2 regions of the Caballeronia sp. LjRoot29 genome follow, and region 2 is predicted to be linked to the other one. Evidence: predicted binding sites of a transcription regulator. Region 2 holds the regulator's gene; the other holds the start of a gene.
The links. The regulator HrcA, encoded in region 2, represses chaperone genes, less so after heat shock. The targets are predictions, from matches to a motif close to TTAGCACTCNNNNNNNNNGAGTGCTAA.

Region 1: a site for HrcA is predicted at 4,405-4,431, ahead of rpoH (RNA polymerase sigma factor RpoH). Genes of this name have one in related genera too.

The regions. Positions count from the first base shown of each region.
Region 1 is NZ_CAXUPU020000014.1:50,088-65,288, reverse strand. It holds gene ybiB (DNA-binding protein YbiB) at 1-801, shown strand, start outside; gene leuA (2-isopropylmalate synthase) at 1,267-2,925, shown strand; gene ACSQ83_RS17210 (nuclear transport factor 2 family protein) at 3,095-3,490, opposite strand; gene ACSQ83_RS17205 (acyloxyacyl hydrolase) at 3,536-4,102, opposite strand; gene rpoH (RNA polymerase sigma factor RpoH) at 4,488-5,423, shown strand; gene cyoD (cytochrome o ubiquinol oxidase subunit IV) at 5,647-5,976, opposite strand; gene cyoC (cytochrome o ubiquinol oxidase subunit III) at 5,977-6,585, opposite strand; partial or broken gene cyoB (cytochrome o ubiquinol oxidase subunit I) at 6,701-8,585, opposite strand; gene cyoA (ubiquinol oxidase subunit II) at 8,601-9,494, opposite strand; gene ACSQ83_RS17175 (CBM96 family carbohydrate-binding protein) at 9,776-10,288, opposite strand; gene ACSQ83_RS17170 (DUF1996 domain-containing protein) at 10,379-11,158, opposite strand; gene nagE (N-acetylglucosamine-specific PTS transporter subunit IIBC) at 11,474-13,243, opposite strand; gene ptsP (phosphoenolpyruvate--protein phosphotransferase) at 13,362-15,201, opposite strand, start outside.
Region 2 is NZ_CAXUPU020000018.1:92,392-107,592, forward strand. It holds gene ACSQ83_RS20075 (HAD family hydrolase) at 1-137, shown strand, start outside; gene pcnB (polynucleotide adenylyltransferase PcnB) at 130-1,737, shown strand; gene folK (2-amino-4-hydroxy-6-hydroxymethyldihydropteridine diphosphokinase) at 1,818-2,345, shown strand; gene ACSQ83_RS20090 (deoxynucleoside kinase) at 2,404-3,117, shown strand; gene panB (3-methyl-2-oxobutanoate hydroxymethyltransferase) at 3,176-3,991, shown strand; gene pabB (aminodeoxychorismate synthase component I) at 4,033-5,826, opposite strand; gene dnaJ (molecular chaperone DnaJ) at 5,846-6,988, opposite strand; gene dnaK (molecular chaperone DnaK) at 7,336-9,294, opposite strand; gene ACSQ83_RS20115 (thioredoxin family protein) at 9,494-9,889, opposite strand; gene grpE (nucleotide exchange factor GrpE) at 9,916-10,497, opposite strand; gene ACSQ83_RS20125 (hypothetical protein) at 10,952-11,113, shown strand; gene ACSQ83_RS20130 (RNA-binding S4 domain-containing protein) at 11,085-11,492, opposite strand; gene hemH (ferrochelatase) at 11,502-12,569, opposite strand; gene hrcA (heat-inducible transcriptional repressor HrcA) at 12,759-13,778, opposite strand; gene ACSQ83_RS20145 (NAD kinase) at 13,996-14,898, shown strand; gene recN (DNA repair protein RecN) at 14,906-15,201, shown strand, end outside.

The sequences.
Region 1 (15,201 bases), on a different contig from region 2:
GCGTATCGCGTGAAAGGCGAGACTGCCGCGGAGCTGGCCGCGATGCTGGCCGCCGCGCATCGCTCGTTCGAGCCCCTGCATATCCAGAATGGCCGCGATCACGCGCGGCCCGTTTCCATCCCCACTTATAACGGCGCGCGCAAACAACCCAACCTGACCCCGTTGCTGGCGATGCTGCTCGCGCGGGACGGTGTGCCGGTGCTCGTGCATGGCGTCACGACTGATCCCGGCCGCGTCACGAGCGCCGCGATTTTCGCCGAACTGGGCATTCCCGAAGCCACTTCCCACGATGAAATCGAAGACAGCCTCGCCTCGCGGCGCCTCGCGTTCGCGCCGATCGCCGTGCTCGCACCCAAGCTCGCGCGCCTGCTCGCCATCCGGCGAATCATGGGCGTGAGAAATTCCACGCATACGCTGGTCAAGATCCTGCAGCCGTTCGCGCAGCCCGGTTTGCGGCTGGTGAACTACACCCATCCGGAGTATCGCGAGAGCTTGACGGGACTGTTCACCGAACATCCCGACGCTGCCGCCGGCGGCGCCCTGCTCGCTCGCGGAACGGAAGGCGAAGCGGTCGCGGACACGCGCCGGCAAGTGCAGGTGGACTGGTTCCACGACGGCCACGCGGAAACGCTGATATCGCCGGAACGCTCCTCGCCGGACGCGCCCGTGGTGGCGTTGCCCGAGGCGCTCGATGCCGCGACCACCGCCCGCTGGATCGAAACCGTACTGCGCGGCGAAGCACCCATTCCGCCCGCGCTCGCGCGCCAAGCGGAGTTGATTGCTGACATCGTCAGGCGCTAGAGCGTTCGCCAAGGCATTCTTCAGTCGAGAAACCGTCGCTGTTGACAAAAGCGCACGCCGTACGCTAATGTGCAGAAATGAGCTTTGCCCAATTCCCCTCCCTTCGAATTACCCAGGGTCGCCTAGCGCGGCCCCTATCGCTACGTCTAGCGTAAGTCGCTAAACGTGGCGCCGCGCGTTCCGCGCGCGGTCCCCTCCGCAGTTTCGTAGTTCCCCTTTGCAGTTCCCTTTTCACCACCCGTAGTCGTCTGCTTTCGTCCGTTCATCCACGGTTCGAAAACGCGAGGATCACATGCACGCTGCTTTTGCATCGTTCACGTTCGTCACCGGCGTTACCCATGCCATGGGACGTCGCGAACCTGTACAGCGCGCATTGGAACGATGCCGGCAAGCCGCCGGCCGCTCGACCGCCTCGCAACGACTGCGCTTTCACGCGTACAACGCGTTCAGCCGAGGCCCACGATGATGATGCGCAACCCTTCCGAGAAATACCGCCCTTTCCCCCAAGTCAACCTCAACGGCCGCCGATGGCCCACTCGCACGATCGAGCGCGCGCCCATCTGGATGAGCACCGATCTGCGCGACGGCAATCAGGCGCTGATCGACCCGATGAGCATTGACGCCAAACTCGAATTCTTCGAGATGCTGGTAGCGGTAGGTTTCAAGGAAATCGAAGTGGGCTTTCCGTCGGCATCGCAGACGGATTTCGACTTCGTGCGCAAGCTGATCGCGGAAAACCGTGTTCCCGCCGACGTCACCATTGAAGTACTCGTGCAGTCGCGCCGTGAACTCATCGAGCGGACGTTTGAAGCAGTGGAAGGCGCGCCCCGGGTGATCGTGCACCTGTATAACGCGATTGCGCCGTCGTTTCGCAAGATCGTCTTCAATCAGTCCAAGGAAGACACCAAAGCGCTGGCTGTAGAAGGAACCCGCATCATCAAGGAGTGCGCCGCCGCGCGCCCCGATACCCACTGGATCTATCAGTATTCGCCGGAAACGTTCAGCATGACCGAGCTTTCGTTTTCCCGCGAAGTCTGCGACGCCGTCGCGCAAATGTGGCGTCCCACGCCCGACCACAAGATGATCGTGAACTTGCCGGCCACGGTAGAAGCGGCCATGCCGAACGTGTTCGCCGATCAGGTCGAGTGGATGGATCGCAACATGAGTTATCGCGACAGCATCGTGCTCTCCGTGCATCCGCATAACGATCGCGGCACGGCAGTCGCTGCGGCGGAACTCGCGATCCTCGCGGGCGCTGATCGCGTCGAAGGCTGTCTTTTTGGCAACGGCGAGCGCACCGGCAACGTGGATCTCGTCACGCTCGCGATGAATTTGTACACGCAGGGCATTGACCCAGGGCTGGATTTTTCCGATATCGATGGCGTGCGCCGCGTGGTCGAGCGCTGCAACCAGATTCCCGTGCATCCGCGTCATCCGTATGCCGGCGATCTCGTGTTCACGGCCTTCTCTGGCTCGCACCAGGATGCTATCCGCAAGGGCTTTGCCCAGCGTGAGACGGGTACGGTGTGGGACGTGCCGTATCTGCCTATCGACCCTGCCGACCTTGGTCGGAGCTATGACGCCGTGATCCGCGTGAACAGCCAGTCGGGTAAAGGCGGCGCGACGTTTCTGCTTGAACGCGGGCTGGGCTTTACGCCGCCGCGCCGCGTGCAGATCGAATTCAGCCATGCCGTGCAGAAAGTCGCCGATGCATCGGGCGCGGAAGTGTCCGGCGAAGCCATTTGCGCGTTGTTCAAGCGCGAATACTTCGACGCACAAGGACCGGCATCACGAGCAGATGCATCAACCCTGCATTTCGATGGACGCCACGTGAAGCTGCCCATATCCGCGGTCGCCGATGAAGCGCACGCGCAGGCCGTCGCCGCGGCGGTTGCCAGTGTCGCGGGTGTCGCGATCGAGGTGGCATCGTTTGAAACCGCCGCGACCGCGAAAGGTGAGACGGCGGTGTTCGTTGGCTGCCGGATTGGCGATCAAGCGATGCGGTTCGGCGTCGCCGTGCATGCGAACGCGGCTCAGGCAGTCGCCGATGCCATCGTCAGCGCGGCAAATCGCGTGCGCTGGGCAGGGCGCAAGGAAATGGAAAGCGAAGCGGTAGCTGCGTGAGGACCTTCAGCTTTTCTGGAAAGCATAGCCGAGTAGTTGAATGACAGAGGGAAACTCGCGAAGCAGGCGATAAAACACGACAACCGGTGTCGACATGACGGCTGCCGCTCACAAGGCGCCGGCCCGCCAGCCGAACCGCGACGCCCAACCGAACGGTGTCGAAGCGGTGCTAATCCAGCGCCACGCGTGTTGCCTGCATCGCGAGCAACTGCCATTGCCCATCGACTTGAATGTGAATGGCGGTGTACGCGATCGGAAACAACAGCGCGCCGTTCTTCGACTCCATCTCGAGCAACGCGCGCCCATACACGATCCACGTGTCCCGCCCGCCCGGCATCAACTCCTGCGACTGGATCTCGATCTGCCGATAACGCCGGCGCCCCGCGGTGATGGCATCGATAAACTGCCGCTTCGTCTCGCGTTTGCCATTGGTATGAACGTAGCTAGCATTTTCCGCCAGCAGCGCGTCCAGCAATTCGCCGTCACCGTCGACCATCGCGCGGAAACGGTCGCGCTCGAGTTCACGGATTGCCTCAATGGGCGTGTCGATGGGTTGTGCCGGCATCGTCGATTCCTCGCGCGCTTGAGGAACCGATGGACGCGGTCCCCGTCAGAAGTTGTATTGCAAATATATCTGGCTGAAATTTATACCAGGATTCGGGTGTTCGAAACCGGCGTTGGATAAATGCTGAAACCGGAAGCCCGCCTGATAGTTCTGGTGCGCCCCGAATTGAGCGCCGACGCCCACCATATCGGCAAACTGGAAGGACGAGGAGAAGGTCCGCGTCTCGGTCTCGCGGACATGCGACAGGAGTCGCACGCCAACGCCCGCTTCCACGTAGGGCCGGATCCATCCCGAACTCTTGATGAACCGGAACACCGGCGTAAAGCCGAATTCCCAGATGCCCGGATGCGATGCCTGGCTTTCGCGGATATCCCAGTAGGCCACGTGCGCTTCGCCTACAACCGTGAAGTGGAAACCGCCGATTTCCCACCACGTCCAGTTGGGATCCCAGACTGCGCCGACATCGGCCTTCCGGACATCGTGGTCGGCCACTCCGCCAGCGATCTGCAAACCGAATTGATCGGCGCGGGCGGTGGCCGAAGCCAAAACGAGCGCACCGAACAAGGCACCGTAGGAAAGACGCTTTTGCCAGACACTTTTGTTCTTCTGCATGAATACTCCGGAGCTGGATTCTCACAAGACGGGGCGTGCCGCAGTCGCAGCAAATCGACATTTTAGAGACGGTCTCAAAAATGTGCTCAGAAGAGTTCTGCTGAATGGCGAAAACACGGAATTTAGTTTCGTCGAATCCTGAATGACGGGTAATTCGTGCGAAAACTTGCAAATTTCTTTCGGTAAGTTTGACGGAGAAAGCGTTTCGCATCTTGCAACGATCATGGAAAACGCTTATGAGCTATTGGAGGAACGATTCTAATAGCGTATGGGAACTTGCCCACATATCGCCCCTCTAATCTTTAGCACTCGAAATAGCAGAGTGCTAATATCCTGCTAGACCCGGTTTTTCATCGGGTTTTTTGTTGATAAGGAGCACACCAGCGTGACCAATGCGATGACCCTCCCGAATACTGGACACTCGGCGCCGGCCAAGGCCGCTTCGGCAGGTGCGCTGACGTTTGCGCAGTCGTCCATGTTGACCGGCCAGATCGGCAACATCGACGCCTACATTTCGGCTGTCAACCGGATTCCGATGCTAACGCCGTCGGAAGAACGTCAGTACGCCACCGAATTCCGTGACAACGACAACCTAGATGCCGCTCGTCAGCTCGTGCTGTCGCACCTGCGGCTGGTGGTATCGATTGCCCGCAATTATTTGGGTTATGGGCTGCCCCATGCCGACCTGATTCAGGAAGGCAATATCGGCTTGATGAAAGCCGTCAAACGCTTCGATCCGCAACAGAACGTGCGGCTGGTGTCGTATGCCATGCACTGGATCAAGGCTGAGATTCACGAGTACATCCTGCGTAACTGGCGCACGGTGAAAGTGGCGACCACGAAGGCGCAGCGCAAGCTGTTTTTCAACCTTCGCAGCCACAAGACCGGACACAACGCGTTCACGCCGGACGAGGTCGATAACCTGGCGAAAGAGCTGAATGTGAAGCGCGAGGAAGTTTCCGAGATGGAAACGCGTCTTTCCGGCGGCGACATCGCGCTGGAAGGTCAGATCGACGACGGCGAGGAATCGTACGCACCTATCGCGTATCTGGCCGACTCGCACAACGAGCCGACCAACGTGCTGGCGTCGCGCCAGTTCGACAAGCTGCAAAGCGAAGGGTTGTCGACCGCGCTCGAATCGCTCGACGAACGCAGCCGCCGGATCGTTCAGGCGCGTTGGCTCGAAGTGGAAGACGACGGCTCGGGCGGCAAGACGCTGCATGAACTCGCGGACGAGTTTGGCGTGTCGGCTGAACGGATTCGTCAGATCGAAGCCAGCGCAATGAAGAAAATGCGCACGGCGCTGCACGAGTACGCTTAAGCGTTTAGGGCTTTGGGTTTGCCGCTGAGTTTTGGCGGCGCCCAGGCTCTATGTATCGAAGATTTGGTGAAAACCTGAAAGCCCGCCGTCGCAAGACGGCGGGCTTTTCTTTGCCTGCTCGAATGGACCTGACCGTCGGCCTGCTGCCACCAACAAAAAAAGCGGCGCCAGAGGTTTCCTCTAGCGCCGCCATGCGTCAAGTCAGCAGAGACTCTCTGCGAACTCAGCGCGACATCATGTGCGCTCTGACGTTATGGAGCGCCCACAACGTCCCGCCGATAAGGATCACCGCCACCAGCACGGCGGATGCGAGCGAGAGCAGATTCCATCGTTGCGACGAACAGGTGTTCATGTGCAGGAAAAACACCAGATGCACGAGGATCTGGATGAATGCGAGCACCGCGATGGCGATGATCGATTCTGTCGGCCCAAACATCTGCTGCATGACCAGTCCGAAGGCTGCGGCCGTCAGCACGACCGACAGGACGAAGCCAATGACATACGAGCGCACGCTGCCGTGGCCCGCGGTATCGATTGAATGTGCGTTTGCCATTTATACGACGCTCGTCAGATAAACAAAGGTAAAGACGCAGATCCACACGATGTCCAGAAAGTGCCAGAAAAGGCTGAGACACGTGAGGCGCGTCAGATCGCGTGGGGTGATCTTCTTGTTGCCGATCACCTGCACCGCCAGGACCACCATCCAGATCAGGCCAACGGCTACGTGCAAACCGTGCGTCGCGACCAGCGTGAAGAACGCGGACAAAAACGCACTGCGGTCAGGGCCGTAACCCTGCGCGAGCAGCGTGCTGAACTCGTGGATTTCCAGCGCGATAAACACCACGCCGAGCAGGAACGTAACGCCGAGCCACGCCAGCAGCGCAGCCGACTTGCCCTTCTGAGCGGCTAGCATGCCAAAGCCGAACGTGATGCTGCTCACCAACAGGATGGAAGTTTCCAGCATGACGAGCGGAAGCTCGAACAGGTCCTGACCGGTCGGGCCGCCCGCGAACTGATGGCCCATGACGGCGAACACGGCGAATAGCGACGCAAAGATAATGCAGTCGGTCATCAGGTACACCCAGAACCCTAGCACCGTATTCGACGCGCCGTGGTCATCGTGCGATCCCGGTAGATCCAGTGGGATAGTCTTTTGCAACATTACAGTGCCTCCTGCAGATCTTGCGTCCGCGCTGGCGTCGTGGGCGTCGGCGTGCCGTCCATGCCGGCGACGGTTTGGGCGGAAATGGTGCAGTCGATGTCGCCGTCGTAGCTACGAAGGATCAGCGTGACAACCACGCCCAGCAGACCCGCGATGGCGAGCCACCAGATGTGCCAGACCAACGCAAAACCAATCGCCAGGCTGAACAAGCCGATAACCAAACCGGCGCTTGTATTGCGCGGCATGTGGATGTCGCGATAATCCTCGCGCGCAAGGCGCGTACGGCCGCGTTCCTTCATGTGTGCGAAGGCGTCGAGTTCATGGACCACCGGCACGACTGCGAAGTTATAGACGGGCGGCGGCGAACTGGTCGCCCATTCAAGCGTGCGGCCGTTCCACGGGTCGCCGGTAACGTCTTTGTACGCAGGCGAATTCCGCTTCACGACGCTGACAACGACCTGAGCGATCTCGAACACAACGCCCAGCAAGATGATCAACGCACCAACGAAAGCGATGACCATGTACGGCTGCCAGCCCGGCGTGTCGTAGTGATTCATGCGGCGCGTCGCGCCCATGAAACCCAGCACGTACAGCGGCATGAACGCAGTCCAGAAGCCCACGAACCAGCACCAGAACGCGCACTTGCCGAGCGTTTCGTTCAGCTTGAAACCGAACGCCTTCGGGAACCAGTAGGTGAAGCCGGCGAGATACCCGAACACCACGCCACCGATAATCGCGTTATGGAAGTGAGCGATCAGGAAAAGGCTGTTATGCAGCACAAAGTCAGCGCCGGGCACAGCCAGCAATACGCCCGTCATGCCGCCGACGGTGAACGTGATCATGAAGCCGATCGTCCACAATACCGGCGAGGACAACTCCAGCCGGCCCTTATAGATGGTGAACAGCCAGTTGAAGATCTTCACGCCGGTCGGAATGGCGATGATCATGGTCATGATCCCGAAGAACGCATTCACGTTTGCGCCGGAACCCATCGTGAAGAAGTGATGCAACCAGACGAGCAGCGACAACACCATGATCGAGCACGTGGCGTAGACCATTGTCTTGTAGCCGAACAACGGCTTTTTCGCGAATGTAGCCACGACCTCCGAGTAGATGCCGAATGCCGGCAGCACCAGGATGTACACCTCCGGATGTCCCCACGCCCAGATCAGGTTTAGGTACAGCATGGCGTTGCCGCCAGCGTCGTTCGTGAAGAAGTGCATGCCGAGGTAACGGTCGAGCGCCAGCAACGCAAGCGTTGCGGTCAGGATCGGGAACGTGGCGAGAATCAGCACGTTCGAGCACAGCGACGTCCAGGTGAACACCGGCATCTTCATCAACGTCATGCCCGGCGCGCGCATCTTGATGATGGCCACGAAGAAGTTGATGCCGGTGAGCAACGTTCCTATGCCGGAGAGCTGCAAACTCCACAAGTAATAGTCGACGCCCACCCCCGGACTGAATTGCAGTTCCGACAACGGCGGATACGCGAGCCAGCCAGTTTGCTCGAAGTCTCCGATCACCAGCGAGATGTTGATCAGGATGGCGGCAAGCGCGGTCATCCAGAAACTCAGCGAGTTGATGAACGGGAACGCGACATCTCGTGCGCCAATTTGCAGCGGCACGACAATGTTCATCAAGCCGATCATGAACGCCATCGCCATGAAGAAAATCATGATGACGCCGTGCGCCGTGAAGACCTGGTTGTAATGCTCCGGCGGCAGGAATCCCGGCCCGTTATAAGCGAGCGCGAGTTGCGCGCGCATCATCAGCGCATCGACAAAACCGCGCAGCAGCATTAATACTGCGACCACGATATACATCACGCCAATCTTCTTGTGATCGACGGAGGTCAGCCATTCACTCCAGAGATAACCCCACTTCTTGAACCATGTCAGCCCGACGACCACGGCCACCACAATGAGGGCCATGAACGCCGCCGCGGCCATGATGATTGGCTGGTCGAACGGTATGTCCGCCAGCGTTAATTTTCCCAACAAATTTCCAAACATGGCTTACCCCTTCGTACGGCAGATCGGGTCGGGTATGTTGCGAGCATGCCCGTTGTTATATTTCGCGACGATGTTCTGAAACAGATTCGCGTCGACCTTGGAGAAGTACTGGACCGGATGTTTTTCGGTCGGCGCGGCAACGGCTGCGTAGTTGACGCCGTCGAGTTGACTCGACGATGACCTCACCTTCGCCACCCAGGCATCAAACTCCTCAGGCGTCGTTGCCACGGCGCGGAATTTCATGTCGGAGAAGCCTTGACCACTGAAATTCGCAGAGATGCCCGCATAGTCGCCGGCTTCATCGGCGATTAAATGGAGCTTGGTCTGCATGCCTGCCATTGCGTAAATCTGACCGCCTAATTGCGGGATGAAAAATGAGTTCATCACCGAATCCGACGTGATCTTGAAGTTCACCGGTGTACCAACGGGAAACTCAATCCGATTAACCGACGCAATACCCAGATCCGGATAAATGAAAAGCCATTTCCAGTCGAGTGCAACAACCTCGACATTGATCGGTTTGACCGCGGAGACAAGCGGCTTATACGGATCAAGTGCGTGCGTGCTTTTGTACGTTAATATTCCGAGATAAAGAATAATCAAGCTCGGGACGAGCCAGATCACCACTTCAATCTTGGTAGAGTGCGCCCACTTCGGCAAATATTCGGCCGATGTATTGGATTGCCGATATTTCCACGCGAATAACAGCGTCAGAAAAATAACCGGCACCACCACGATCAGCATGGCGTAGGTGGACGTAAGAATAAGATTCTTCTCAGCCAGTCCGATACTGCCTTTAGGATCAAGAAGATCCATCTGACCGCCACAGCCTGACAAAAGAAGAGCAGGGACAATTGCAAACAATTTGCAAAACCCTGACCCGGATTTTTGTTTCATACCTTGCCCGATTTCAACGTTTTTGAGATATTACGTTTAGACTTTAATCAGCCTCAGGCAAAGGGTAGCGCGATTTCAATAGCCTACTTATTCCAACTTTTTCGAAAAATATTTTGCGTTTATTCGATGCGTCGTGTTGCCGCGGACTTATGTCTATTTTTAGTGCGACGATTTGACTCGGATTATCGAGATAATAGCTTCTGCAAATAAATAAAAGCAATAAAACAACGAAGGCCTGGATCTCCAGGCCTTCATCTCACGCCGCCAGATTGGCTAAGCCATCACTTCAGATATAGCCCTGGCGTCCACGATCCCTGGCGCGAGGAAAACTGGAAGGTCTTGGTTGTCGTGTTGCGAATGCAGAGGGCGATTTCCTTCGCTCCAGCTTGTTTTTGTGCCTCGACATACGCACTGATGTCGGTGGTTCGCACCTGCTGCACGTTGTCCGCATAGAACCTGCCAATGGAGCCAGTCGCGCCGCACGCCGCGGCCGTCGGCGGGTGGGCTGCGTCGTCCCAATCCGTCGAGGCGGCATATAAGTAGAGGGACACTGCGGCGGTATCGGTCACATTGCCACCCAGCGTTTGCAGGAACGAACCGACGTAGGCGTAGTCATTGAGATTGGCTGGTGTCGGGAATTTAATGAAGATCACGTCGTTTGGCGCCGAGACGAGCGTCGCGCCCGACGTCTCAATGGATCCCGTACTGGTCAATCGGGCATTCGCGCTGGCCGCCGAGTAATAGACCGGGATGTTCTTGCTGCACGTTGAACCTGCCGTGGTCGGCTTGTTCATGCAGGAATCCACAATGTATTGCATGCTTTCCGCGTGCCAGGCATTGAAAAAATCGCCGTGAGCGGTGTACATGCTGCCCCATTGCGGCACCTATTGACCGTTCTGCAAAATTGGATCGAGTGACAACTGTGCGGTAGTCAGATCAGGATCAGCACCGAGCGGATAAGAGATGTTGAGTTGAAGCTCAGGAATCTTGACTTTATATCCGGCGGGACAGGTGCCATCGGAGTTCCGATACGCCACGTTGAGGGCTCCGTCAGCCGCCTTCATCAATCCCTTCATCCGGTTTTTCCGGCCGCTTCCCAGATTCGGCACCAGGTTCACACCATCCCAGCAATCAGGAAAATGCACGGAGATGTCGAGTTGCGAAGGATCGCCGTCGCTATTGGGATTGGGTGGGCAGCTTGCTGGCATTGTCGAGGTGTAATTGCCACTGCCACGGCAGAGGAAGTTGACATGCGGATTAGGCGCCGTCCCCATATGATTTCCGGCCAGCATCTGGAGTCCCAGCGGAATTGCGTTGATGGGAAACGAAGCGACATGCTGATCGTCCTTGTAGTACGTCTTCTCATACTTCGGACTGACGATCCCGGACGGTCGTTTCAATTGCGGCGCCCAATACGCTGATCGATCAGCATTCGAATCGCAGGTTATTACCTTGTTGCTGCTAAGCGAATCGTAGGTACTGGACGCGTTCGTGCTTGAATTGCCAAAAAAGTCGTGCACCATCGCTTCCCCCGCTTTCCCGGGATAAACAATAGGGTCATCGGGCAGCGTGTGCGAATAGTTGCAATCGGTGTTGAAATTGTTGGCATGAGCAACGCCTGCAACACACATGAACATGGTCCAGATGACAAGTTTTATTTTCATGAACGACTCCTGGCAAAAAGCGGAAACGCTGGGTGGATTTATTTCTCTAGGCTATTTAGTTAGTTATATTTATTAATTTATCTGCAACAACAAATGTCATAACCAACGTGCAAAAACACAAGATTCGATCAAAGTGAAACGACCATCACGCAAAAAACAAAATGTGTATTTAATTAGGTTAACTGATTGTTTGGAAGACAAATAATAGACCCGGATCACGACTTTCGTCATGCCGGGTCTTAAAAGTAAATCGAGGAAGTCTGAAACTCGCGACCGTGTTGTTAGAAACCCGGCCGCGACGTGCGTGTTATGAACTCACGCCGGCAGCGGAGCTGCGCCACCGCCGTGCGAAAGACGCTTCGCCATGGTGTCGGCGTAACGTTGCGCGGCATTGCCTACAACAATGTGGAACGTATCAGCGGAAACCCAGGCGACATCAAGCGACGACAAACGCTGACGGTCCACCGACGACGGATCACGCACCACCACCCGCAAGCGCGTGGCCGCGACTGCATCGAGTGAAGCCACATTGGTCGCGCCGCCAAACACCGCAAGCCAGCGCACCGGGTCCGGATCGAGCGGGCCCTCTTCACCTGCAGGAACCGCAGCCAAGGGCGCGGCAGCAGCAGGAGTGGACGAAGCTCGCGCCGCGCCTCCCGCGGATGTACGCTCGAGTTCGCTACGGATTTCATCGGAGATGAGATCGGCTTCCGGTCCAATGATGACCTGCACGCTTGTCGCGCCGCGCTTCAATACACCACGCGCGCCAATCGACTTCAACTCGGGTTCTGAAACCTTCGCTGAATCCACTACCGAAAGACGCAGGCGGGTCGTGCAGGCATCGATGACCGTCAGGTTCGACGCACCGCCCAAAGCAGCGATGTAGCGTACGGCGCGCGGCACGGTAGCGCCGGCTGTCGGGGAAACAAAGCCCGTGTTGTCGTACGAATCGACTTCTGCGTCTGTCGTAGCAGGCTCACGGCCCGGCGTTGCCATGTTGAACTTGCGGATGAAGAAACGGAACAAGCCGTAATAGACCAGACCGTAGACGAGGCCCACCGGAATCGCCAGCCAGCCGCGCTGCGAAAGCCCATAGTTCAGCACATAGTCGATAGCCCCCGCCGAGAACGTAAAGCCAAGGTGAATGCCCAGTGCCGAGCAGATCGCAAGCGACAGGCCCGTCAGCACGGCGTGAATGGCATACAGCGCCGGTGCGAGGAACATGAACGTGTATTCGATCGGCTCGGTCACGCCCGTCAGGAACGCGGTAAGCGCCATCGAGAAGAGCAAGCCGCCGACCATCGCGCGACGTTCTTTCGGTGCTTCATGGAACATGGCCAGACATGCTGCCGGCAAGCCGAACATCATGACCGGGAAGAAACCCGTCATGAAGCCGCCTGCGGTTTTGTCGCCGGCAAAGAAGCGATGCAAATCGCCCGTCACCGCCGCGCCGCCGCCCGGGGGTGTGTACGAACCGAACACGAACCATGCAAGCGAGTTGATGATGTGGTGCAGACCCGTGACCAGCAGGATCCGGTTCAGCACGCCGAACACGAACACGCCGAGCGCGCCCGCGCCCGTCAGCCAGCCGCCCGCCGCATCGATCGCGGCCTGAATCGGCGCCCAGACATAGCCCAGGACAATCCCGATCACCAGACAGGACACGCCCGTGACAATCGGCACGAAGCGTTTCCCTCCGAAGAACGCGAGGTATTCAGGCAACTTGATGTCTTTGTACTTGTTGTAGAGAAACCCGGCTACGCAACCTGCAACGATCCCCGACAGCACGCCCATGTTGAGCTTGTCGTTGATGTCCTTCATCACTGCGATTTCGATCAGGTAACCGATCGCACCCGCCAGACCGGCTGTACCGTTGTTGTCCTTCGCAAAACCAACCGCCACGCCGATGGCGAACAAGAGTGGCAGGTTTGTAAAGATAGTATCGCCGGCATCGGCGATCATCTTGATGTTGAAGACATCCGGCTGGCCGAGGCGTAATAGCAGCCCGGCCACCGGTAGCACGGCGATCGGCAGCATCAGCGCGCGGCCGAGACGCTGCATTCTCGCAAACAGGTTAGCGTCCATCAGGTTCTCCAGAGATAAGTGTCTTGTCGTTGATCGTGTTGGTACAACATGTTGTCGATCGAAGCTTTTTTTACTAATAAACGCGATAAACGCGAAGGCCGGCTGCCAGACGGACGTGTTAGTCCAGCGGCCAGATTTCGCGGCTTGCTGCTCTTACTGCCTGTGCTGATTCGAGCGCCAAGGCGTCCTCAGCGCGCTGACGGCACAGTGGGTAATCGAGTTTGCGCACGAGCGCCTTGATGCCGGGAACCGAAACCGGATCCACCGACAATTCCGTCACGCCAAGGCCCACGAGCAAGGGCACGGCGACCGGGTCGCCGGCCAGCGCGCCGCATACGCCGACCCACTTGCCGTGTTTGGCTGCGCCGTCCGTTGCTGCCTTGATCAGGCGAAGCACGGCCGGATGCAGACCGTCGGCTTGAGCGGCGAGATCGGCCTGGCAACGGTCCATCGCGAGCGTGTATTGCGTGAGATCGTTCGTGCCGATAGACAGGAAATCCGCGTGCCGGGCGAGTTGATCGGCCAGCAGCGCGGCCGACGGCACTTCGATCATCACGCCCACTTGAATGGGATCAGTCCGGCCAATCTCCGCCGCGAGTTCATCGATACGCTTCCTTAAGCGCACGAGTTCGCCGGAATCGGTGACCATTGGCAGAAGGATGCGCACCGTGCCGAAGGGTTTCACCGCGAGCAGACCACGCAACTGGTCGTCGAGGAGATCCGGGCGCACTTGCGCCAGCCGAATGCCGCGCAGGCCCAGCGCCGGGTTCGTTTCCGGCGGCAGCGTGAGGTAATCGACTTCCTTGTCCGCGCCCACATCGAGCGTGCGGATGATCGCCGTACGGCCGTTCAACGCGCCGACAATCGATTGATAGCTTTCCGCATGTTCAGTCGCGGTCGGTGCGGACTGGCGATGGATGAACAGCAGTTCGGTGCGCAAAAGACCGACCGCGTCCGCGCCGTTATCGACGGCAGTTTTTGCGTCATCAAGTGTCGCGATGTTCGCGGCGACTTCGATCGTGCGGCCATCGCTCGTGGCAGCCGCTTCCTGCGACGTGCGCCGGTTCACTTCACGCACGCCCGCGAGACGCTGGCGCTCGAGGCGCGCGCGTTCCACATCGAGTGCGGTCGGTGCGTGCTCCAGCCGGCCGGCGGAGGCATCGACCACGACTTGCGTACCATCGGGAATCGCGTGCAGTGCGTCGCCCACTGCGACCAGTGCCGGAATGCCGATCTGGCGCGCGATGATCGCCGCATGCGATGTCGCGCCGCCGCGTGCCATCACCAACGCCGTGACACGCGTGCGATCCAGCGACGACAAGTCGGACGGCGTGAATTCATCGGCGGCGAGCACGGCCTCGTCGGGCAATTCGCGCGCCGCGGTGTTCGTGTAGCCCAACGCGCGCAGCACGCGCTTTTCGATATCGCGTAAATCCGCGGCGCGCTCAGCCAGCAACGCGTCCTCGATATTCGACAGCAACACGATCTGCGCTCGAATCGCTTCACGCCACGCGAAGCCGGCGCTCTTGCCGAGGCTGATCAGATCGCGCGCGGCGTCGAGCAGCGTGGGGTCTTCCAGCAATACGCGATGCACCGCGAAAATTCCCGCCTCCCCCACCGCGCCGCGTTGCGAAGCAGTCCGTACCGTTTCGTCCAGTTCCGCGTCGATGGTCGCAATGGCCTTGTCCAGCAAGCGGCTTTCCGCTGCCGATGTACCGGTTGCCTGCTCCGGCGGCGTGATGTCGTTGTCGTCCCAGCGCACGAGCTTGCCGACGGCAACTCCCGGCGATGCACAGACGCCCGCAATCGTGTTCGGATCGAGCGGCTTGCCCGGATCGCGCGAAACAGCGACCGGTGCAGGCGATTGCGTGCGCGCCGGTTTCTCTTCCACTTCACCATGGGCTTCACGCAGCAATTCCGCTGCGACGGCTTCAACCGCCGCAGCCGCTTGCGCGCCC
Region 2 (15,201 bases):
ACAGCGACTCGCACAACGACATTCCTCTTCTCGAGAAAGTCACCGACCCGATCGCGACCAATCCCGACGACACCTTGCGCGCGCATGCGCAATCCCGCGGCTGGCGCATCCTGGAAATCTTCTCCCCACGTGATTAAAAAACTCATCCGCAAGCTGTTCGGCCAGGAAAGCGCCAAAGAAGAAGCTCCGGCAACCGCCCCGCTCTCCGACGATGTAAAACCCGCCCGCAAGAGCACGCGCAAAAAGGCTGCGCCAGCAACGACGAAGCGCGATCCCAACGTGCCGGTGATCCTGTCGGCGGACGTCCACGGCATCGACCCGGCGCTGATCTCGAAGAACGCGATTCGCGTGACCGATGGGCTGCAGCAAGGCGGGCATCGCGCGTTTATCGTCGGCGGCGCCGTGCGCGACTTGCTGCTGAACGTGGCGCCAAAAGACTTCGACGTTGCAACAGACGCCACGCCGGACCAGGTGCAGAAGCTGTTCCGCCGCGCGCGCATCATTGGCCGTCGGTTCCAGATCGTGCACGTGCAGTTCGGCCAGGACATCATCGAGACATCGACGTTTCGCGCGCTCGTCGATACCCCCGCTGACGCCCCGCCTTCACCGCCGCCGCCACGCTTGCGACGCGGCGAGATGGACACGCGCACGCATGCAGTCGATGCCAGCGGCCGCGTGCTGCGCGACAACGTGTGGGGCGAGCAGCACGAAGACGCCACGCGCCGCGACTTCACGATCAACGCCATGTATTACGATCCGGCCACGCAAACCGTGCTGGATTATCACGACGGCATGGCCGACATCCGCGCGCGTTTGCTGCGCATGATTGGCGACCCGGCTACGCGGTATCGCGAAGATCCGGTGCGCATGCTGCGCGTCGTGCGGTTTGCAGCGAAGCTTGGCTTCGAGATCGAGCCAGCGACGCGTGCGCCGATCGCGGAACTGGCCGGCCTGATCAGTAACGTGCCGGCCGCGCGTCTCTTCGATGAAATGCTCAAGCTCCTGCTCTCAGGCCACGCGCTCGCGTGCCTGACGCGGCTGCGTGCGGAAGGTTTGCATCACGGCGTATTACCGCTGCTCGATGTGATCTTCGAGTCCCCGCACGGCGAGAAATTCATCACGCTCGCGCTGACCAATACCGATGAACGCGTGCGCGCCGGCAAGGGTGTATCGCCGGGATTCCTGTTCGCCACGCTGCTCTGGAACGACATGCAAACGCGCTGGGAACAGTTCATCGCAGCCGGTGAATTTCCCGTGCCCGCGCTGCATCGCGCGATGGACGACGTGCTCGACATGCAGACGGAAAAACTCGCTATCCATAAGCGCTTTTCATCGGATATGCGCGAGATATGGGGTCTGCAACTTCGGCTCGAAAAACGCTCGGGCAGAAGCGCGATGAAGCTGCTGGAACACCAAAGGTTTAGGGCGGGTTATGATTTCCTCCTGCTGCGATGCGAATCGGGCGAACTGGATGCATCGGTTGGCCAGTGGTGGACAGATTTCATCGAAGGGGACGCTGCTGCACGAGAGTCACTGCTCTCGGAAGGCGGGAAGGACCGGGCACCCAAGAAACGACGGCGGCGTAGCAGCAACGCCAAAAGCCGCAGGCCGGGTGACGGAATGGAGGGCGGCGCGAGCACGGAAGGGTCAGCTCGCGACAATCGCGAAGAGCGTGACGTGCGGGATGTACGTGATGTGCGGTATGGCGACGAAAGCGGTGGCCAGCGCGACGATTGACACAGACCGTACGCGTTTTTACGTTTTGATTAACGCGTGTGAGTCGTGTTTCGCCGAATGACAGTCGTAGGATTCATGCCATGACGGTAGCTTATCTGGGCCTGGGCGCAAACCTTGGTGACGCGCGCCAGACCCTGAAAGACACAGTGGTGTGTCTTGCTCAGCAACACACGATCACCGTGCTCGCGAAGTCGAGCCTCTATCGCACCGCGCCCATTGACGCCGGTGGCGACGACTACTTCAATTGCGTCGTGAAGATCGATACCACGCTGCCCGCACGCCAGTTGCTGCGGCTGTGCCACGGCGTGGAAAGCCATTTCGGACGCGAGCGGCCGTATAGAAACGCGCCGCGCACACTTGATATCGACATCTTGCTGTACGGCGATTCCTGTATCGAGGAAGCCGATCTCGTCGTGCCCCACCCTCGTCTCACCGAGCGCGCGTTTACACTCGTGCCGCTGATCGAACTCGACCGCGATGTGGTCATCGCCCAACGCGGCCGCGCCGATGCCTTTCTCGCCTCGGTTCAGGATCAGCGCATTGAAAAAGTGGCGACACATCAGTGCCCGCTATTCGCTTCCCGCTGCACTTCGCGTCGCGAAGCCTAAAAATTTGCGACGCGAAGCCTGGAACCAGGCGACGTGAAGCCTGAAAGGTGAATAGCCCATGACCATGTCGCCCCTCACCGTCACCGCGCCGCAATTGCGGCCGCCGCATCGGTATATCGCGATAGAAGGGCCTATTGGCGTCGGCAAGACCACGCTGGCGCGCTTGCTTGCCGAACGCTGGTCAATGCGCACGTTGTTCGAACGCCCGCAGGAGAACGTGTTTCTCGAGCGGTTTTATCGCGACAACACGCGTTACGCGCTGCCCACGCAATTGCAGTTTGCATTGCAGCGCACGCAGCAAACGCAGGAGATCGCAACGGCGCTGGCGGGCGCGCCGACACCAGGACACTTGGGGCAAAACACCAACGCGCCGCTGATCACCGACTTCATCACCGATAAAACCGCGCTGTTCGCGCGTCTCACGCTGCCCGACGACGAGTTGGAGTTGTTCCGGGAAATCACCAGGCGGATTGATACTTCCGCGCCCGCACCGGATCTGGTCGTGTACTTGCAGGCCAGTCCCGAAGTCTTGTTCGCGCGCATTCAAAAGCGCGCGGTGCCAATGGAACTGCAGATTCCCGACGCCTACCTGCGCGCCCTTTGCGACGCCTACAATGACTTCTTCTATCACTACGACGCCACACCGCTCTTGACGGTGAACGCCGAGCATTTGAATCCGCTGGAATCGGACGCCGATCTGGCGCTGCTGGTAGACCGCATTGAAACCATGCGTGGGCGCAAGGAATTCTTTGTCAAGGGCACGTCACTTTAAGTCCGTCCGGCTTGCGCGCAGGCGCGCCGTCTCATATCTAGTCGATGTGGAAATTCTCATGGCTTATTTGCAGGAAACCAGCCGCTCCGCGATTACCGTCCCGAAGCTTCGGACCATGCGCGACGCCGGCGAAAAAATATCGATGCTCACATGCTACGACGCGAGTTTCTCCGCGCTGCTGGATCGTGCCGGCGTCGACGTATTGCTGATCGGTGATTCGCTTGGAAACGTGCTGCAAGGGCATGGCACGACGCTGCCCGTGACGCTGGCCGATATCGCGTATCACACCGCTTCGGTCGCACGCGGCAACAAGAACGCACTGGTTGTCGCCGATATGCCGTTCGGTACGGTCGGCTCGCGCGAGGAAACTTACGCGAACGCCGTGCAGTTGATGCGCGCGGGTGCGCAGATGGTAAAGATTGAAGGCGGTGAATGGGTCGCCGATACCGTCAAGTTTCTCGTAGACCGGTCAATTCCGGTTTGCGGTCATGTCGGGTTGACGCCGCAATCGGTGCACGCGTTTGGTGGGTTCAAGGTGCAAGGAAAAACCGATGCCGGCGCCGAACAAATGCGCCGCGATGCTCTGGCGTTTCAGAACGCCGGCGCACAATTGCTGGTGATCGAAGCAGTGCCTACGCTGCTGGCCAGCGAAGTGACGCAACAGTTGGTCATCCCGACGATCGGCATTGGCGCGGGGATCGAATGTTCGGGCCAAGTGCTCGTGCTGCACGACATGCTCGGTATTTTCCCCGGCAAACGGCCGCGCTTCGTCAAAGACTTCATGCAAGGGCAGCCGAGTATTCTTGCGGCAGTCGAGGCGTATGTTCGCGCTGTCAGGGAAAAAACTTTCCCCGGGCCGGAGCATACGTTTTAAGAGGGTTTATGCCGAGACGGCGTGGTTGTGTGCCACGCCGCCTAGCTCAACAACTTCAATCGCGCCGGCACCGCGCCACGCAGCGCGTTACAAATCATCAACGATTCCGCGCGGTCCAGGTCCTCCCGCGTCAGGGTGCGTTCCTCTGCACCCAGTTCCTCGATCAACACGCCACGCATCACGCCGGGCAATAATCCTGCGTCGAGCGGCGGCGTGATCCAACGGCCATCGAGTTTCACGAAGACGTTCGACCGCCCGCCTTCCGTCAACTCTCCACGCTCGTTGAAAAACAGCATGTCAAAGGCGCCTAGCGATTCGGCCTCACGCCACGCGCGGTCGTACTCTTCACGCGACGTTGTCTTGTGCCTGAGCAACGGATCATCCGCCGATCGAGCTGCGAAGCCGTGCTCCGATGCCTGCAACACGTCGACGGTGGGTGCCGCCAACGGCACGAGCCGCGCACTTGTTACGGTAATCTCGCCGCTTTTGCCCAACGCAATCCGCAACCGATAACCCGCTTCCGCTTCGAAGCCCGCGCAGGTTTCATCAACACGCTTTTGCAACAACTCCAGGTCAAGCGGAAAGCCACACCACTTCGCACTCGTCTCAAGCCGGGAACGATGGCGATCCCAATGGCGTATCCCCTGCTCCTTGGTCGCGAACGTGGTCTCGAACAGATCGAAACCCGGATCGGAGCCGGTCAGGAATCGAGCCTTCAATTGGCACTCCTCGAATTCATCGGCGGCAACGCTATCAAGCACAATACCTCCGCCAACACCCATCTTGCCTCTGCCCTGCTGAATTTCCAGCGTCCGGATCGGCACGGACAAGCAGAAGTCCCGGCTCGTTTCTATCCAACCGATCGCGCCCGTATAAATGCCGCGCGGCGTGCTTTCCAGCGCGTCAATCAATTGCATCGTCTTGTGCTTCGGCGCGCCCGTAATTGAGCCACAAGGCAAAAGTGCCCGGAGGATATCGGCGAACGTGGTGTTGAGAAGCAAGCGCGCTTCAACCGTCGATGTCATCTGCCAAACCGACTTGTATGGCTCAACCGAAAACAAGCGCGGCACCTGGACACTTCCTGTGACCGCGACACGCGACATGTCGTTACGCAGCAAGTCCACGATCATCACGTTTTCCGCGCGATTTTTTGGATCGAGCCGCAACCATTCCGGGTCCGCGCTGCGGGGCGCGGTGCCTTTCATGGGACGGGCGCGGAGCACGTCGCCCTGGCGCTGGATGAACAACTCGGGTGAACACGAGAGCACATCGCGTCCATCGGGCAGCGCGATCAGCGCGCCATAACGCACCGGTTGGCGTTCCCGCAGCCGCCGATATAACCCGACGATCGAGCCGAATACATCGAAGGCGAGACGGAACGTGTAGTTGATCTGATACGAATCGCCGGCGTGCAACGCTTCCTGGACAGCCGCAATCGCCTGCTCGTACGCGTCCCGCGACACACTTGCTTCGATATTCGCCACACCCGCCACAGAAGCCTGATCGGCCAGGCCGTTATCACGCGTGGCAAGCCATTGATTCGCCTCACCGCGCGATAACAGCGTGCACTCGCGGAACAATAAAAAGCGCAGCGCGGCTTCGCCGGGCTGCGCTAACTGGAGGTTGCGGCCGAATTCATAGTCCGCGAGCACGACGGCGTGCAATCCGTCGTGGAGGTCCGCTCCAACACTCGCGCACACTTCATCGAGTTGCGCGGCGTCGTGACACGAGCGTTCGTGCAAGAAGCTGGCGTAAAGGCGACTCGACCGCCTTTCGGCGGTCGAGTCGCAATCGTCGAGCAGCGCGAAAACCTCGCTGCGTTGCTGCATGATCATTACCTTAGTCGACGGAATCTTAATCGAAGAAACTCTTCACCCGATCGAACCAGCTCTTGCTTTGCGGACTGTGACGCGCGCCGCCTTCGGTTAGTGAGCGCTCGAACTGCTTGAGCAGATCGCGTTGCTGGTCAGTAAGCTTGACCGGCGTTTCGACCTGTACGTGCACATAGAGGTCACCGGCAATGCTCGAGCGCAATCCCTTGATACCTTTGCTACGCAACCGGAACGTCTTGCCCGACTGCGTGCCTTCCGGCACGGTGAAACTCGCGCGGCCAGCAAGCGTAGGCACTTCGATCTCACCGCCCAGCGCCGCCGTGGTAAACGGAATTGGCATCTGGCAATGCAGGTCGTCGCCGTCGCGTTCGAACACCGAATGCTGCTTGATGTGAATCTCGACGTACAAATCGCCGCTCGGACCGCCGTTGATGCCCGGCTCGCCATTACCCGACGAGCGAATCCGCATACCGTCGTCGATGCCCGCCGGAATCTTGACTTCCAGCGTCTTCGTTTCCTTCACCTTGCCCGCCCCGTGGCAATGACCGCACGGCTCAGGAATGAAGGTGCCGGTGCCGTGACATTTCGGGCAAGTCTGCTGAATGCTGAAAAAGCCCTGCGACATACGCACGGTGCCTTGCCCCTGACACGTCGGACAGGTTTCCGGCTTGGTTCCGGCCTTCGCGCCCGAGCCCTTGCAAATCTCGCAATTCACCCAGCTCGGCACGCGAATTTGCGTGTCGTAGCCGTGCGCTGCCTGCTCCAGCGAGATTTCCATGCTGTAGCGCAAATCCGCACCGCGATAAACCTGCGGGCCCGCGCGCCCACGGCTGGCTCCCGCGCCACCACCGGCCGCCTGACCGAAGATATCGCCGAAGATATCGCCGAATGCATCGGCGAATCCGCCAAAACCTTGCTGGCCTGCACCAGCCATGTTCGGATCGACGCCGGCGTGCCCGTACTGATCGTAGGCCGCGCGCTTTTGCGGATCCGAGAGCATTTCGTAGGCCTCTTTGACCTCCTTGAAACGCGCTTCCGAATCCTTGTTATCCGGATTGCGGTCGGGGTGATGCTTCATCGCCAGCTTGCGATAAGCCTTCTTGATTTCGTCGTCGCTCGCATTCTTCGCGACGCCCATAACCTCGTAGTAATCCCGTTTCGCCATATCGGTTCAGCGCCACCGCGCCTGATCAGAAATCAGGTCCGGCGGCTCCCTCTTGGATGCCTGGAGTCTCGCGACTCATGTGGTTCGTCGACGCCTGGCCTTCGTGCGGGACTCGCGCGATCAAACGATGATCAGCGCGCTTGAGTCAACTCACCTGAATCAACCCGCACAAAACGCAGCGCCCTCTAAAAAACAACGTGCCCGGGAAGCCATTAGGCTCGCCAGGCGCGCTCTTCGTCTGTACGCTCAGTCGCGCACGAGACATTTTCCGTCGCGGTCTTGTGCAAAGCCGAAGCCGCACGAGACCGGTTCCTTCATCGACGAACTGCTGACGCGGTTCAATCGACTTAGTCCTTCTTCACTTCCTTGAAGTCGGCATCGACAACGTCGTCGTGCTGCTCTGGCGCCGCTTGCGCACCCGGGCCGCCTGCTGCGCCCGCCGCACCTGCCACCGCGCCCGCCGCACCTTGCGCTGCAGCCATGTCGGCGTACATCTTTTCGCCGAGTTTCTGCGACGCCGTTGACAGCGTTTCGATCTTCGCGTCGATCGCGGCCTTGTCGCTCGCCGTGCTCTTCAGCGCTTCTTCAAGATCCTTCAACGCCGCTTCGATCTTTTCCTTCTCTTCCGCTTCAACCTTGTCGCCGTATTCAGCCACGGCCTTCTTCGTGCTGTGCACCAGCGCGTCGCCCTGATTGCGCGAGTCGGCCAGTTCACGCAGACGGTGATCTTCGTCGGCGTTCGCTTCGGCGTCCTTCACCATCTTGTCGATCTCAGCGTCCGACAGGCCCGAGTTCGCCTTGATGACGATGCGGTTTTCCTTGCCCGTTGCCTTGTCCTTCGCGCCGACGTGCAAAATCCCGTTCGCGTCGATGTCAAAGCTCACTTCGATCTGCGGCGTACCGCGCGATGCCGGAGGAATGCCTTCGAGGTTGAACTCGCCCAGCAGCTTGTTGCCCGCTGCCATTTCGCGCTCACCCTGGAACACCTTGATCGTCACGGCGCTCTGGTTGTCATCAGCGGTCGAATAAACCTGTGCGTGCTTGGTCGGGATGGTCGTGTTTTTGTTGATCATCTTGGTCATCACGCCGCCGAGGGTTTCAATACCCAGCGACAACGGCGTCACGTCCAGCAGCAACACGTCCTTGCGATCACCCGACAGAACCTGGCCTTGAATCGCAGCGCCAACGGCCACGGCTTCGTCCGGATTCACGTCACGGCGCGGTTCCTTGCCGAAGAATTCCTTGACCTTTTCCTGCACCTTCGGCATGCGCGTCATACCGCCGACCAGGATGATGTCGTCGATTTCGCCGACCTTCACGCCTGCATCTTTAATAGCGATACGGCACGGTTCCATCGTGCGTTCGATCAGGTCTTCAACCAGCGACTCCAGCTTCGCACGCGTAATTTTCAGGTTCAAATGCTTCGGACCCGACGCGTCGGCCGTGATGTACGGCAGGTTGATTTCGGTCTGAGCGGCCGACGACAACTCGATCTTCGCCTTTTCAGCGGCTTCTTTCAGGCGTTGCAGTGCGAGCACGTCCTTCGACAGATCGACGCCTTGATCCTTCTTGAACTCGCCGATGATGTATTCAATGATGCGCTGGTCGAAATCTTCGCCGCCGAGGAACGTGTCGCCATTCGTCGAGAGCACTTCGAACTGCTTCTCGCCGTCAACATCCGCGATCTCGATGATCGATACGTCGAACGTGCCGCCGCCCAAGTCGTACACGGCAATCTTGCGATCGCCCTTTTCGTTCTTGTCCAGGCCGAACGCGAGCGCGGCTGCGGTCGGTTCGTTGATGATGCGCTTCACGTCCAGACCGGCAATACGGCCCGCGTCTTTCGTAGCCTGACGCTGGCTGTCATTAAAGTAGGCAGGAACCGTAATGACGGCTTCCGTCACTTCTTCGCCGAGATAGTCTTCAGCGGTCTTCTTCATTTTGCGCAGCACTTCTGCCGAAATTTGCGGCGGTGCCAGTTTTTGATCGCGGGCTTCGACCCAGGCGTCGCCGTTATCGGCGCGCACGATCTTATACGGCATCAATGCGATGTCTTTTTGCACTTCTTTTTCGTCGAAACGGCGACCGATCAACCGTTTGACTGCGTACAACGTGTTCTTCGGGTTCGTGACCGACTGACGCTTCGCCGGCGCACCGACGAGGATTTCGTTGTCGTCCACATAAGCGATGATCGACGGCGTGGTGCGCGTGCCTTCCGCGTTCTCAATCACCTTGACCGTGTTGCCTTCCATGATCGCGACGCACGAGTTCGTCGTGCCCAGATCGATACCAATGATTCTGCCCATTTTTATCACTCTCCTGACTTTGATTGCAGCGAGTCCGTTTTTGCGTTTCCGACGTGGCTCATAGTCGAATCGGCTAGCTGGACGCCCAAAATTTAACCCTGTACGCCAAATAAGAGCGTTCGCATCGATTTCAAGACCAAAAACCGATGCTTTTCCGCTTTTTTTCAGGCGATCTGAAACTTTCCCTGGAGAACCTGGCTCAAGCCTTCGCTTCGAGCGCCCGGATTTTCTCGCGAGCGGCGGCGACAGCGGCTTCGAACTGGCCAAGCCCATGCCATCCGGTGGCTCTTCCCAGGCGCTTGCCCCGGAAGAAGAAGAACCACGTTGGCACGCCATGCAACATGAAACGGCGACCGAGATCGCGATGCTCGTAGACGTTGCTGTGAAACCACTTCAACCCGAGCGCCAGGATCTCGTCCGGTTTTGCGAGCATCGCCTTTTTCGCGATTTCGCAGTTGAAGCACTCGAAACCCCAGAAAAACACGACGGCCAATTCGTCCGCCGCCGACTCAAGGCCGGCATTGAACGTCTCGGCACTCAGTTCCTGCATGTCGAAAACGGCAAACGCGGTGGCGTCGACAGGGATATTGGCCATGACTGTGACGTCTTTTGCCGAAACGCTTATTTCGGTGCGGCGACGGTGACCAGTGCCGGACGCAGAACGCGGTCAGCAATCACATAGCCCTTTTGCAGCACCGACACCACCGTGTTCGCATCTTGGTCGGCCGGCACCATGGAAATAGCCTGATGGCGATGCGGATCGAACTTCTCGCCAACCGGATTCACCTCGACGACACGGCCCTTTTCAAGCGCGGCAGTCAGTTGGCGCAGCGTCAGTTCAACACCTTCGCGGACTTTCGCCAGGTCGGTGGATGAATGCGTCAGCGCGGCTTCCAGGCTGTCGAGCACCGGCAGCAGATTCTCCGCGAAGTTTTCGATCGCGAATTTATGCGCCTTCTGCACATCTTCTTGTGCACGGCGCCGGACATTCTCGGTCTCGGCCTTCGCGCGCAAGAACTCTTCTTGCAACGACGCGGCACGCGCTTGCGCTTCAGCGAGCAATGCCACGGTTTCGTTTGCGTCGACGTTATCCGGGGAGGACGTCCCGTCCGGCGCGCCGGCTTGATGGATAGTTTGAGCCGCCGCGGTATCGTCGGCGGGCGTGGGGTTTTGGCTCGCGGTATTGTCTTGCGTGTTTTCCATGTCGCTAGAGATTTTGCAATGGGTGAAAACGGATGAAATCGGACCCGACGTTGCGGTTTCGATTCATCAAAAGGCTGCCGATGATAACCGCCAACTCAACGTTGCAAAAACACAACGGGGTCAATCGATAGTCAGTGCGCTTGAAGCGGGGACATCCTGCGCTCGTCCCAAGACCTTCATCTGAGGCTCAATCAAGCGTTTTCAAGGGGTTGCACGTGCTTTCCGGGGCTATTTCTAGTCTGCAGAAATGACCGGTTACAACCATTTTGAGCGCGTCATCAGATTCAGATTGAGCCGGTTGATTTGCTCGCCTACACTTCGAACATGCCTTCGGGAGCCCTAGTTAACCCTAACCTTACGAACGCCCGAATCCAAGTTTTTTTATCGCTAAAGCTCGTATCAAGCCCGCTCTAGCGCCCGTTTTTCAGAGCTGTTGCGTTACAGGGGGGGCCCAATGAAACTGACCTTTGCTATTGCGATCGTCGCGTTGGTACTCGTTGGTGGCACCACGACCATTTGTATGTCCGGTGCGGTCAACGACCACACTACGGAGTACGGCGGCGTCTCGGCCACCATGGAACACTTTTTCAGTCCGAACCTGAAAGTTTGTCGATAATGCGGCGGTCGCGCTTCGTTGGGCGACCCTGCAATGCCGCTGCCGGCTCACGATACGTCTTCCTCCGCTCGCTTTCCGCCACACGTTTTTCACGTCCAGGGTCCGTTTCCGCGTAAAGCGTCTGCGCAATGGGCGCCGGACCGCGCACTTCACAAATTCCCAGCACGTTCACTTGCCAAAGCACGTGTTCAATCTCGATCTCTACAAGATCGCCAACTCGCACGTCCTTCGACGGCTTCACGTTCGCGCCGCCAATGCGCACTCGGCCCTTCTCGACGGCGTCGCTGGCAAGGGAGCGCGTTTTGAAAAAGCGCGCTGCCCACAGCCATTTGTCGATACGAAGGCGCGCGCCCGGGTCGGTGGAGATCTGGTAGTTCACTAGCTCGTTCTATGCGGCTGCGCTAAGCGTTTGCGGCGCCTGCACCGGCCATCCCTGCAAGTGCTGCGCGACAATTTCGCCCAGCGCCTTGATCCACGCCGGCGATGCATTCAGACACGGAATCCGGTGAAATTCCATGCCGCCAGCGTGCAGGAATTCGTCGCGCACTTCAATGCCAATTTCCTCGATGGTTTCCAGACAATCCGACGTAAAACCTGGACAGAACACGTCCACTCGCTTCACGCCCGCCGCACCGAGTTCGGCGAGCGACGGCGCGGTATAAGGCTGCAGCCATTCCGCGCGGCCAAAACGCGACTGGAATGTCACCCGGCATTCGACCGGCGACAACCCGAGCGCCGCCATCAGCAACGAACCGGTCTGTTGACACTGATCGTGATATGGGTCGCCGAGATCCATGGTGCGTTTGGGAACGCCGTGGAAACTGAGCACCAGCCGGTCGCCGGCCGCAAAGTCCGGCTGGCCGTGCTGCCGCCAATAATCCCTAACTTGCTCGGCCAGCGCGCCAATGTAGGCCGGATGGTCGGCGTATTGGCGAATGGTGCGAATTTCCGGCTGATTGCGCACGCGCCGTAGGGCGTTGAATGCGTCATCGAACGCGGTGGCCGTGGTCGACGACGAATATTGCGGATACATGGGAACAAGCAGCACGCGCTCGGCGCCTTCCAGCTTGAGTTGATTCATCATGGCCGGAATGCCGGGCGTCCCGTAGCGCATGGCGTAGTCAACTATCACGTGATAGTCGTTCACCATGAACAACCGCCGCAATCCCTCCACCTGCTTTTCTGTGTTGACCCTCAGCGGCGAGCCTTCGGGCAGCCAGACCTGGGCATATTTTCTCGCTGACGCCCGGCTGCGAAACGGCAGAATGGCCAGCCGCAGGATCACTTGCCAGGCGAGCGCCGGAATCTCCACCACGCGCGGGTCCGACAAGAACTGCGCGAGGTACTTGCGCACGGCCTTGGCCGTGGGCGCGTCCGGCGTGCCGAGGTTGATCAGCAGCACCGCAACGCGATGCGAAGCGGAAGGCTGCGAAGGCAACTCGAGGTCGTAGCGCATAACGGAAAGAGGCCGTGAAGCCCGTGTAAGTAAGTGAAACCCATTATAGCGGCGGGTTTCGGAACGCAACATCGGCCGATCGGCCGAGTGGTGCACGGGGCTGTGGCAAGGCAAGATGGGTTGTCTGCCAGAGGGATCCACAGCATTTTGCGGGCCGCATCGGCAGACAACTTGTTGGCGCTTATTGCACTACTGCTGGCTACTGAGCGAGAGGGACAACAGGCGCGCGGTGATATCAACAATGGGAATGACGCGGTTGTACGCCATCCGCGTGGGTCCGATCACGCCCAGCGTGCCCACGATTTTCCCGTTCACTTCATAGGGCGCGGTCACCACGCTCATTTCCTCGATGGGCACGAGATTCGACTCGCCGCCTATAAATATCTGCACGCCTTGCGCGTGGCTCGAGACATCGAGTAATTGAAGGAGACTCGTCTTTTGGTCGAACACGTCAAAAAGCTTGCGCAGCCGCGCCATGTCGGAGGAAAGATCCGCGACTTCCAGCAGGTTGCGTTCGCCGGAAATCAGCAAGGTGTCGCCCTGATCCGTTTCGTCGACGCTCGCGGCCACCGCTGCCTGCATCAGCGAGGTCATGTCGCCGCGCAACGCGTCGATTTCCTCGCGCAGTCGGCGGCGTACTTCGTCGAAGGACAAGCCGGCGAAATTCGCGTTGATATAGTTCGACGCCTCGGTGAGCTGCGACGGCGAGTAGTCACGCTGGGTCGCCATGATGCGGTTCTGCACGTCACCTTCCGGCGTCACGATGATCAGCAGGATGCGCTTGTCGGACAGCCGCATGAACTCGATCTGCTTGAACATGTGACTGCGGCGCGGCGTGAGAATGACGCCGGCGAAGGTGGACAGGTTCGACAGCACGCTCGCGGCGGCGGCCACGATCTTCGCCGGTTCGCCGCCCTGCAGCTTGATCTTGACAGCGGAGGTCATGGCTTCGTCGTCGGTCGTTTCGACGGTGAGCATGGTGTCCACGAAGAGCCGGTAGCCGCGCGGCGTGGGAATCCGCCCCGCCGACGTATGCGGACTCACTACCAGCCCAAGGTCTTCCAGGTCCGACATGACGTTGCGGATGGTGGCCGGGCTGAGCTCGAGTCCGGAATAACGCGACAGCGTGCGGGAACCGACCGGCTGACCTTCGGCGATATAGCGCTCGATCAGCGTCTTGAGGAGGGTCTGGGCACGTGGGTCTAGCATGGGAAATTTTAGCTCAACGTGTAAGGAAGCAGCGAGCACACCAAATAGGCGATGCCGGTGGACGTCATTTTGTCATTCACCCGTCATCAATTCATGATCCACACCATTCTAGCGACAATTGCCCGTCACGCCCGGCGCTTAGCGTATACACAACCCGTAGCCGCGTCGGACGTGGCGCGCGGTTCTTTTCGACACTTACCTATGGTGTAATGCCGGCATGGAAATAGGTACCCAATTCAAGACTGTCGCGCTCGTGGGGCGCAACAATACGCCCGGCATCAGGGAGCCGCTGACGGCGCTCGCCGCGTGTATTGTGAAACGCGGCTTTGACGTCGTGTTCGAAGCAGAGACGGCGCATGACGTTGGCGTGACCGACTACCCCGCGTTGACCGCGCAGGAAATTGGCGCGCGTGCAGACGTGGCGGTCGTGCTCGGCGGCGACGGCACCATGCTCGGCATTGGGCGGCAGCTCGCGCCGTATCGCACGCCGTTGATCGGCGTCAATCACGGGCGGCTTGGGTTCATTACAGACATCTCGCTGGCCGAAATGCACGAGCTCGTGCCGCAGATGCTTGCCGGCAGTTTCGAGCGTGAAGAGCGGACCTTGCTCGAAGCGCGCATTGTCCGCGACGGCCGGCCGATCTATCACGCTCTGGCGTTCAATGACGTCGTGGTGAATCGAAGCGGCTTCTCGGGCATGGCGGAACTGCGCGTGTCGGTGGATGGGCGCTTCATGTACAACCAGCGCTCAGACGGACTTATTGTTGCCACGCCGACGGGTTCGACTGCCTACGCGCTCTCCTCTTCCGGACCAATCCTGCATCCGCAATTGCAGGGTTTCGTACTCGTCCCCATTGCGCCGCATTCGCTGTCGAATCGTCCCATTGTTTTGCCCGATGACTCGCAGGTCGATATCCAGATTATTGGCGGACGCGACGTGAACGTGAATTTCGACATGCAGTCATTTACCGCTGTCGAATTGAACGACACCATTGAAGTGCGGCGTTCGCGCCATACCGTGCCGGTGTTACATCCGGTCGGTTATAGCCATTACGCCACGCTGCGCAAGAAGCTGCACTGGAACGAATATCCTTCGCACGACGACGCCACGAAACTTTAAGACGCCCATGCTCCGTCATCTCTCGATTCGCGACTTCGTCATTGTCGCCGCGCTCGACCTCGAGTTCGAGCGCGGCTTCACCGTATTTTCGGGCGAAACCGGCGCCGGCAAGTCGATTCTTATCGACGCGCTCGCGCTCACGCTCGGCGCGCGCGCCGACGCCAGCATTGTGCGGGCCGGAGAAGCGCGCGCGGACATTACCGCTGAGTTTTCCATTCACGCGCAAGTCTCGCGCTGGCTGGACGAGCACGCGCTGGCTATTGGCGACGCCGATACGGTCATGCTTCGCCGTGTCGTCGATTC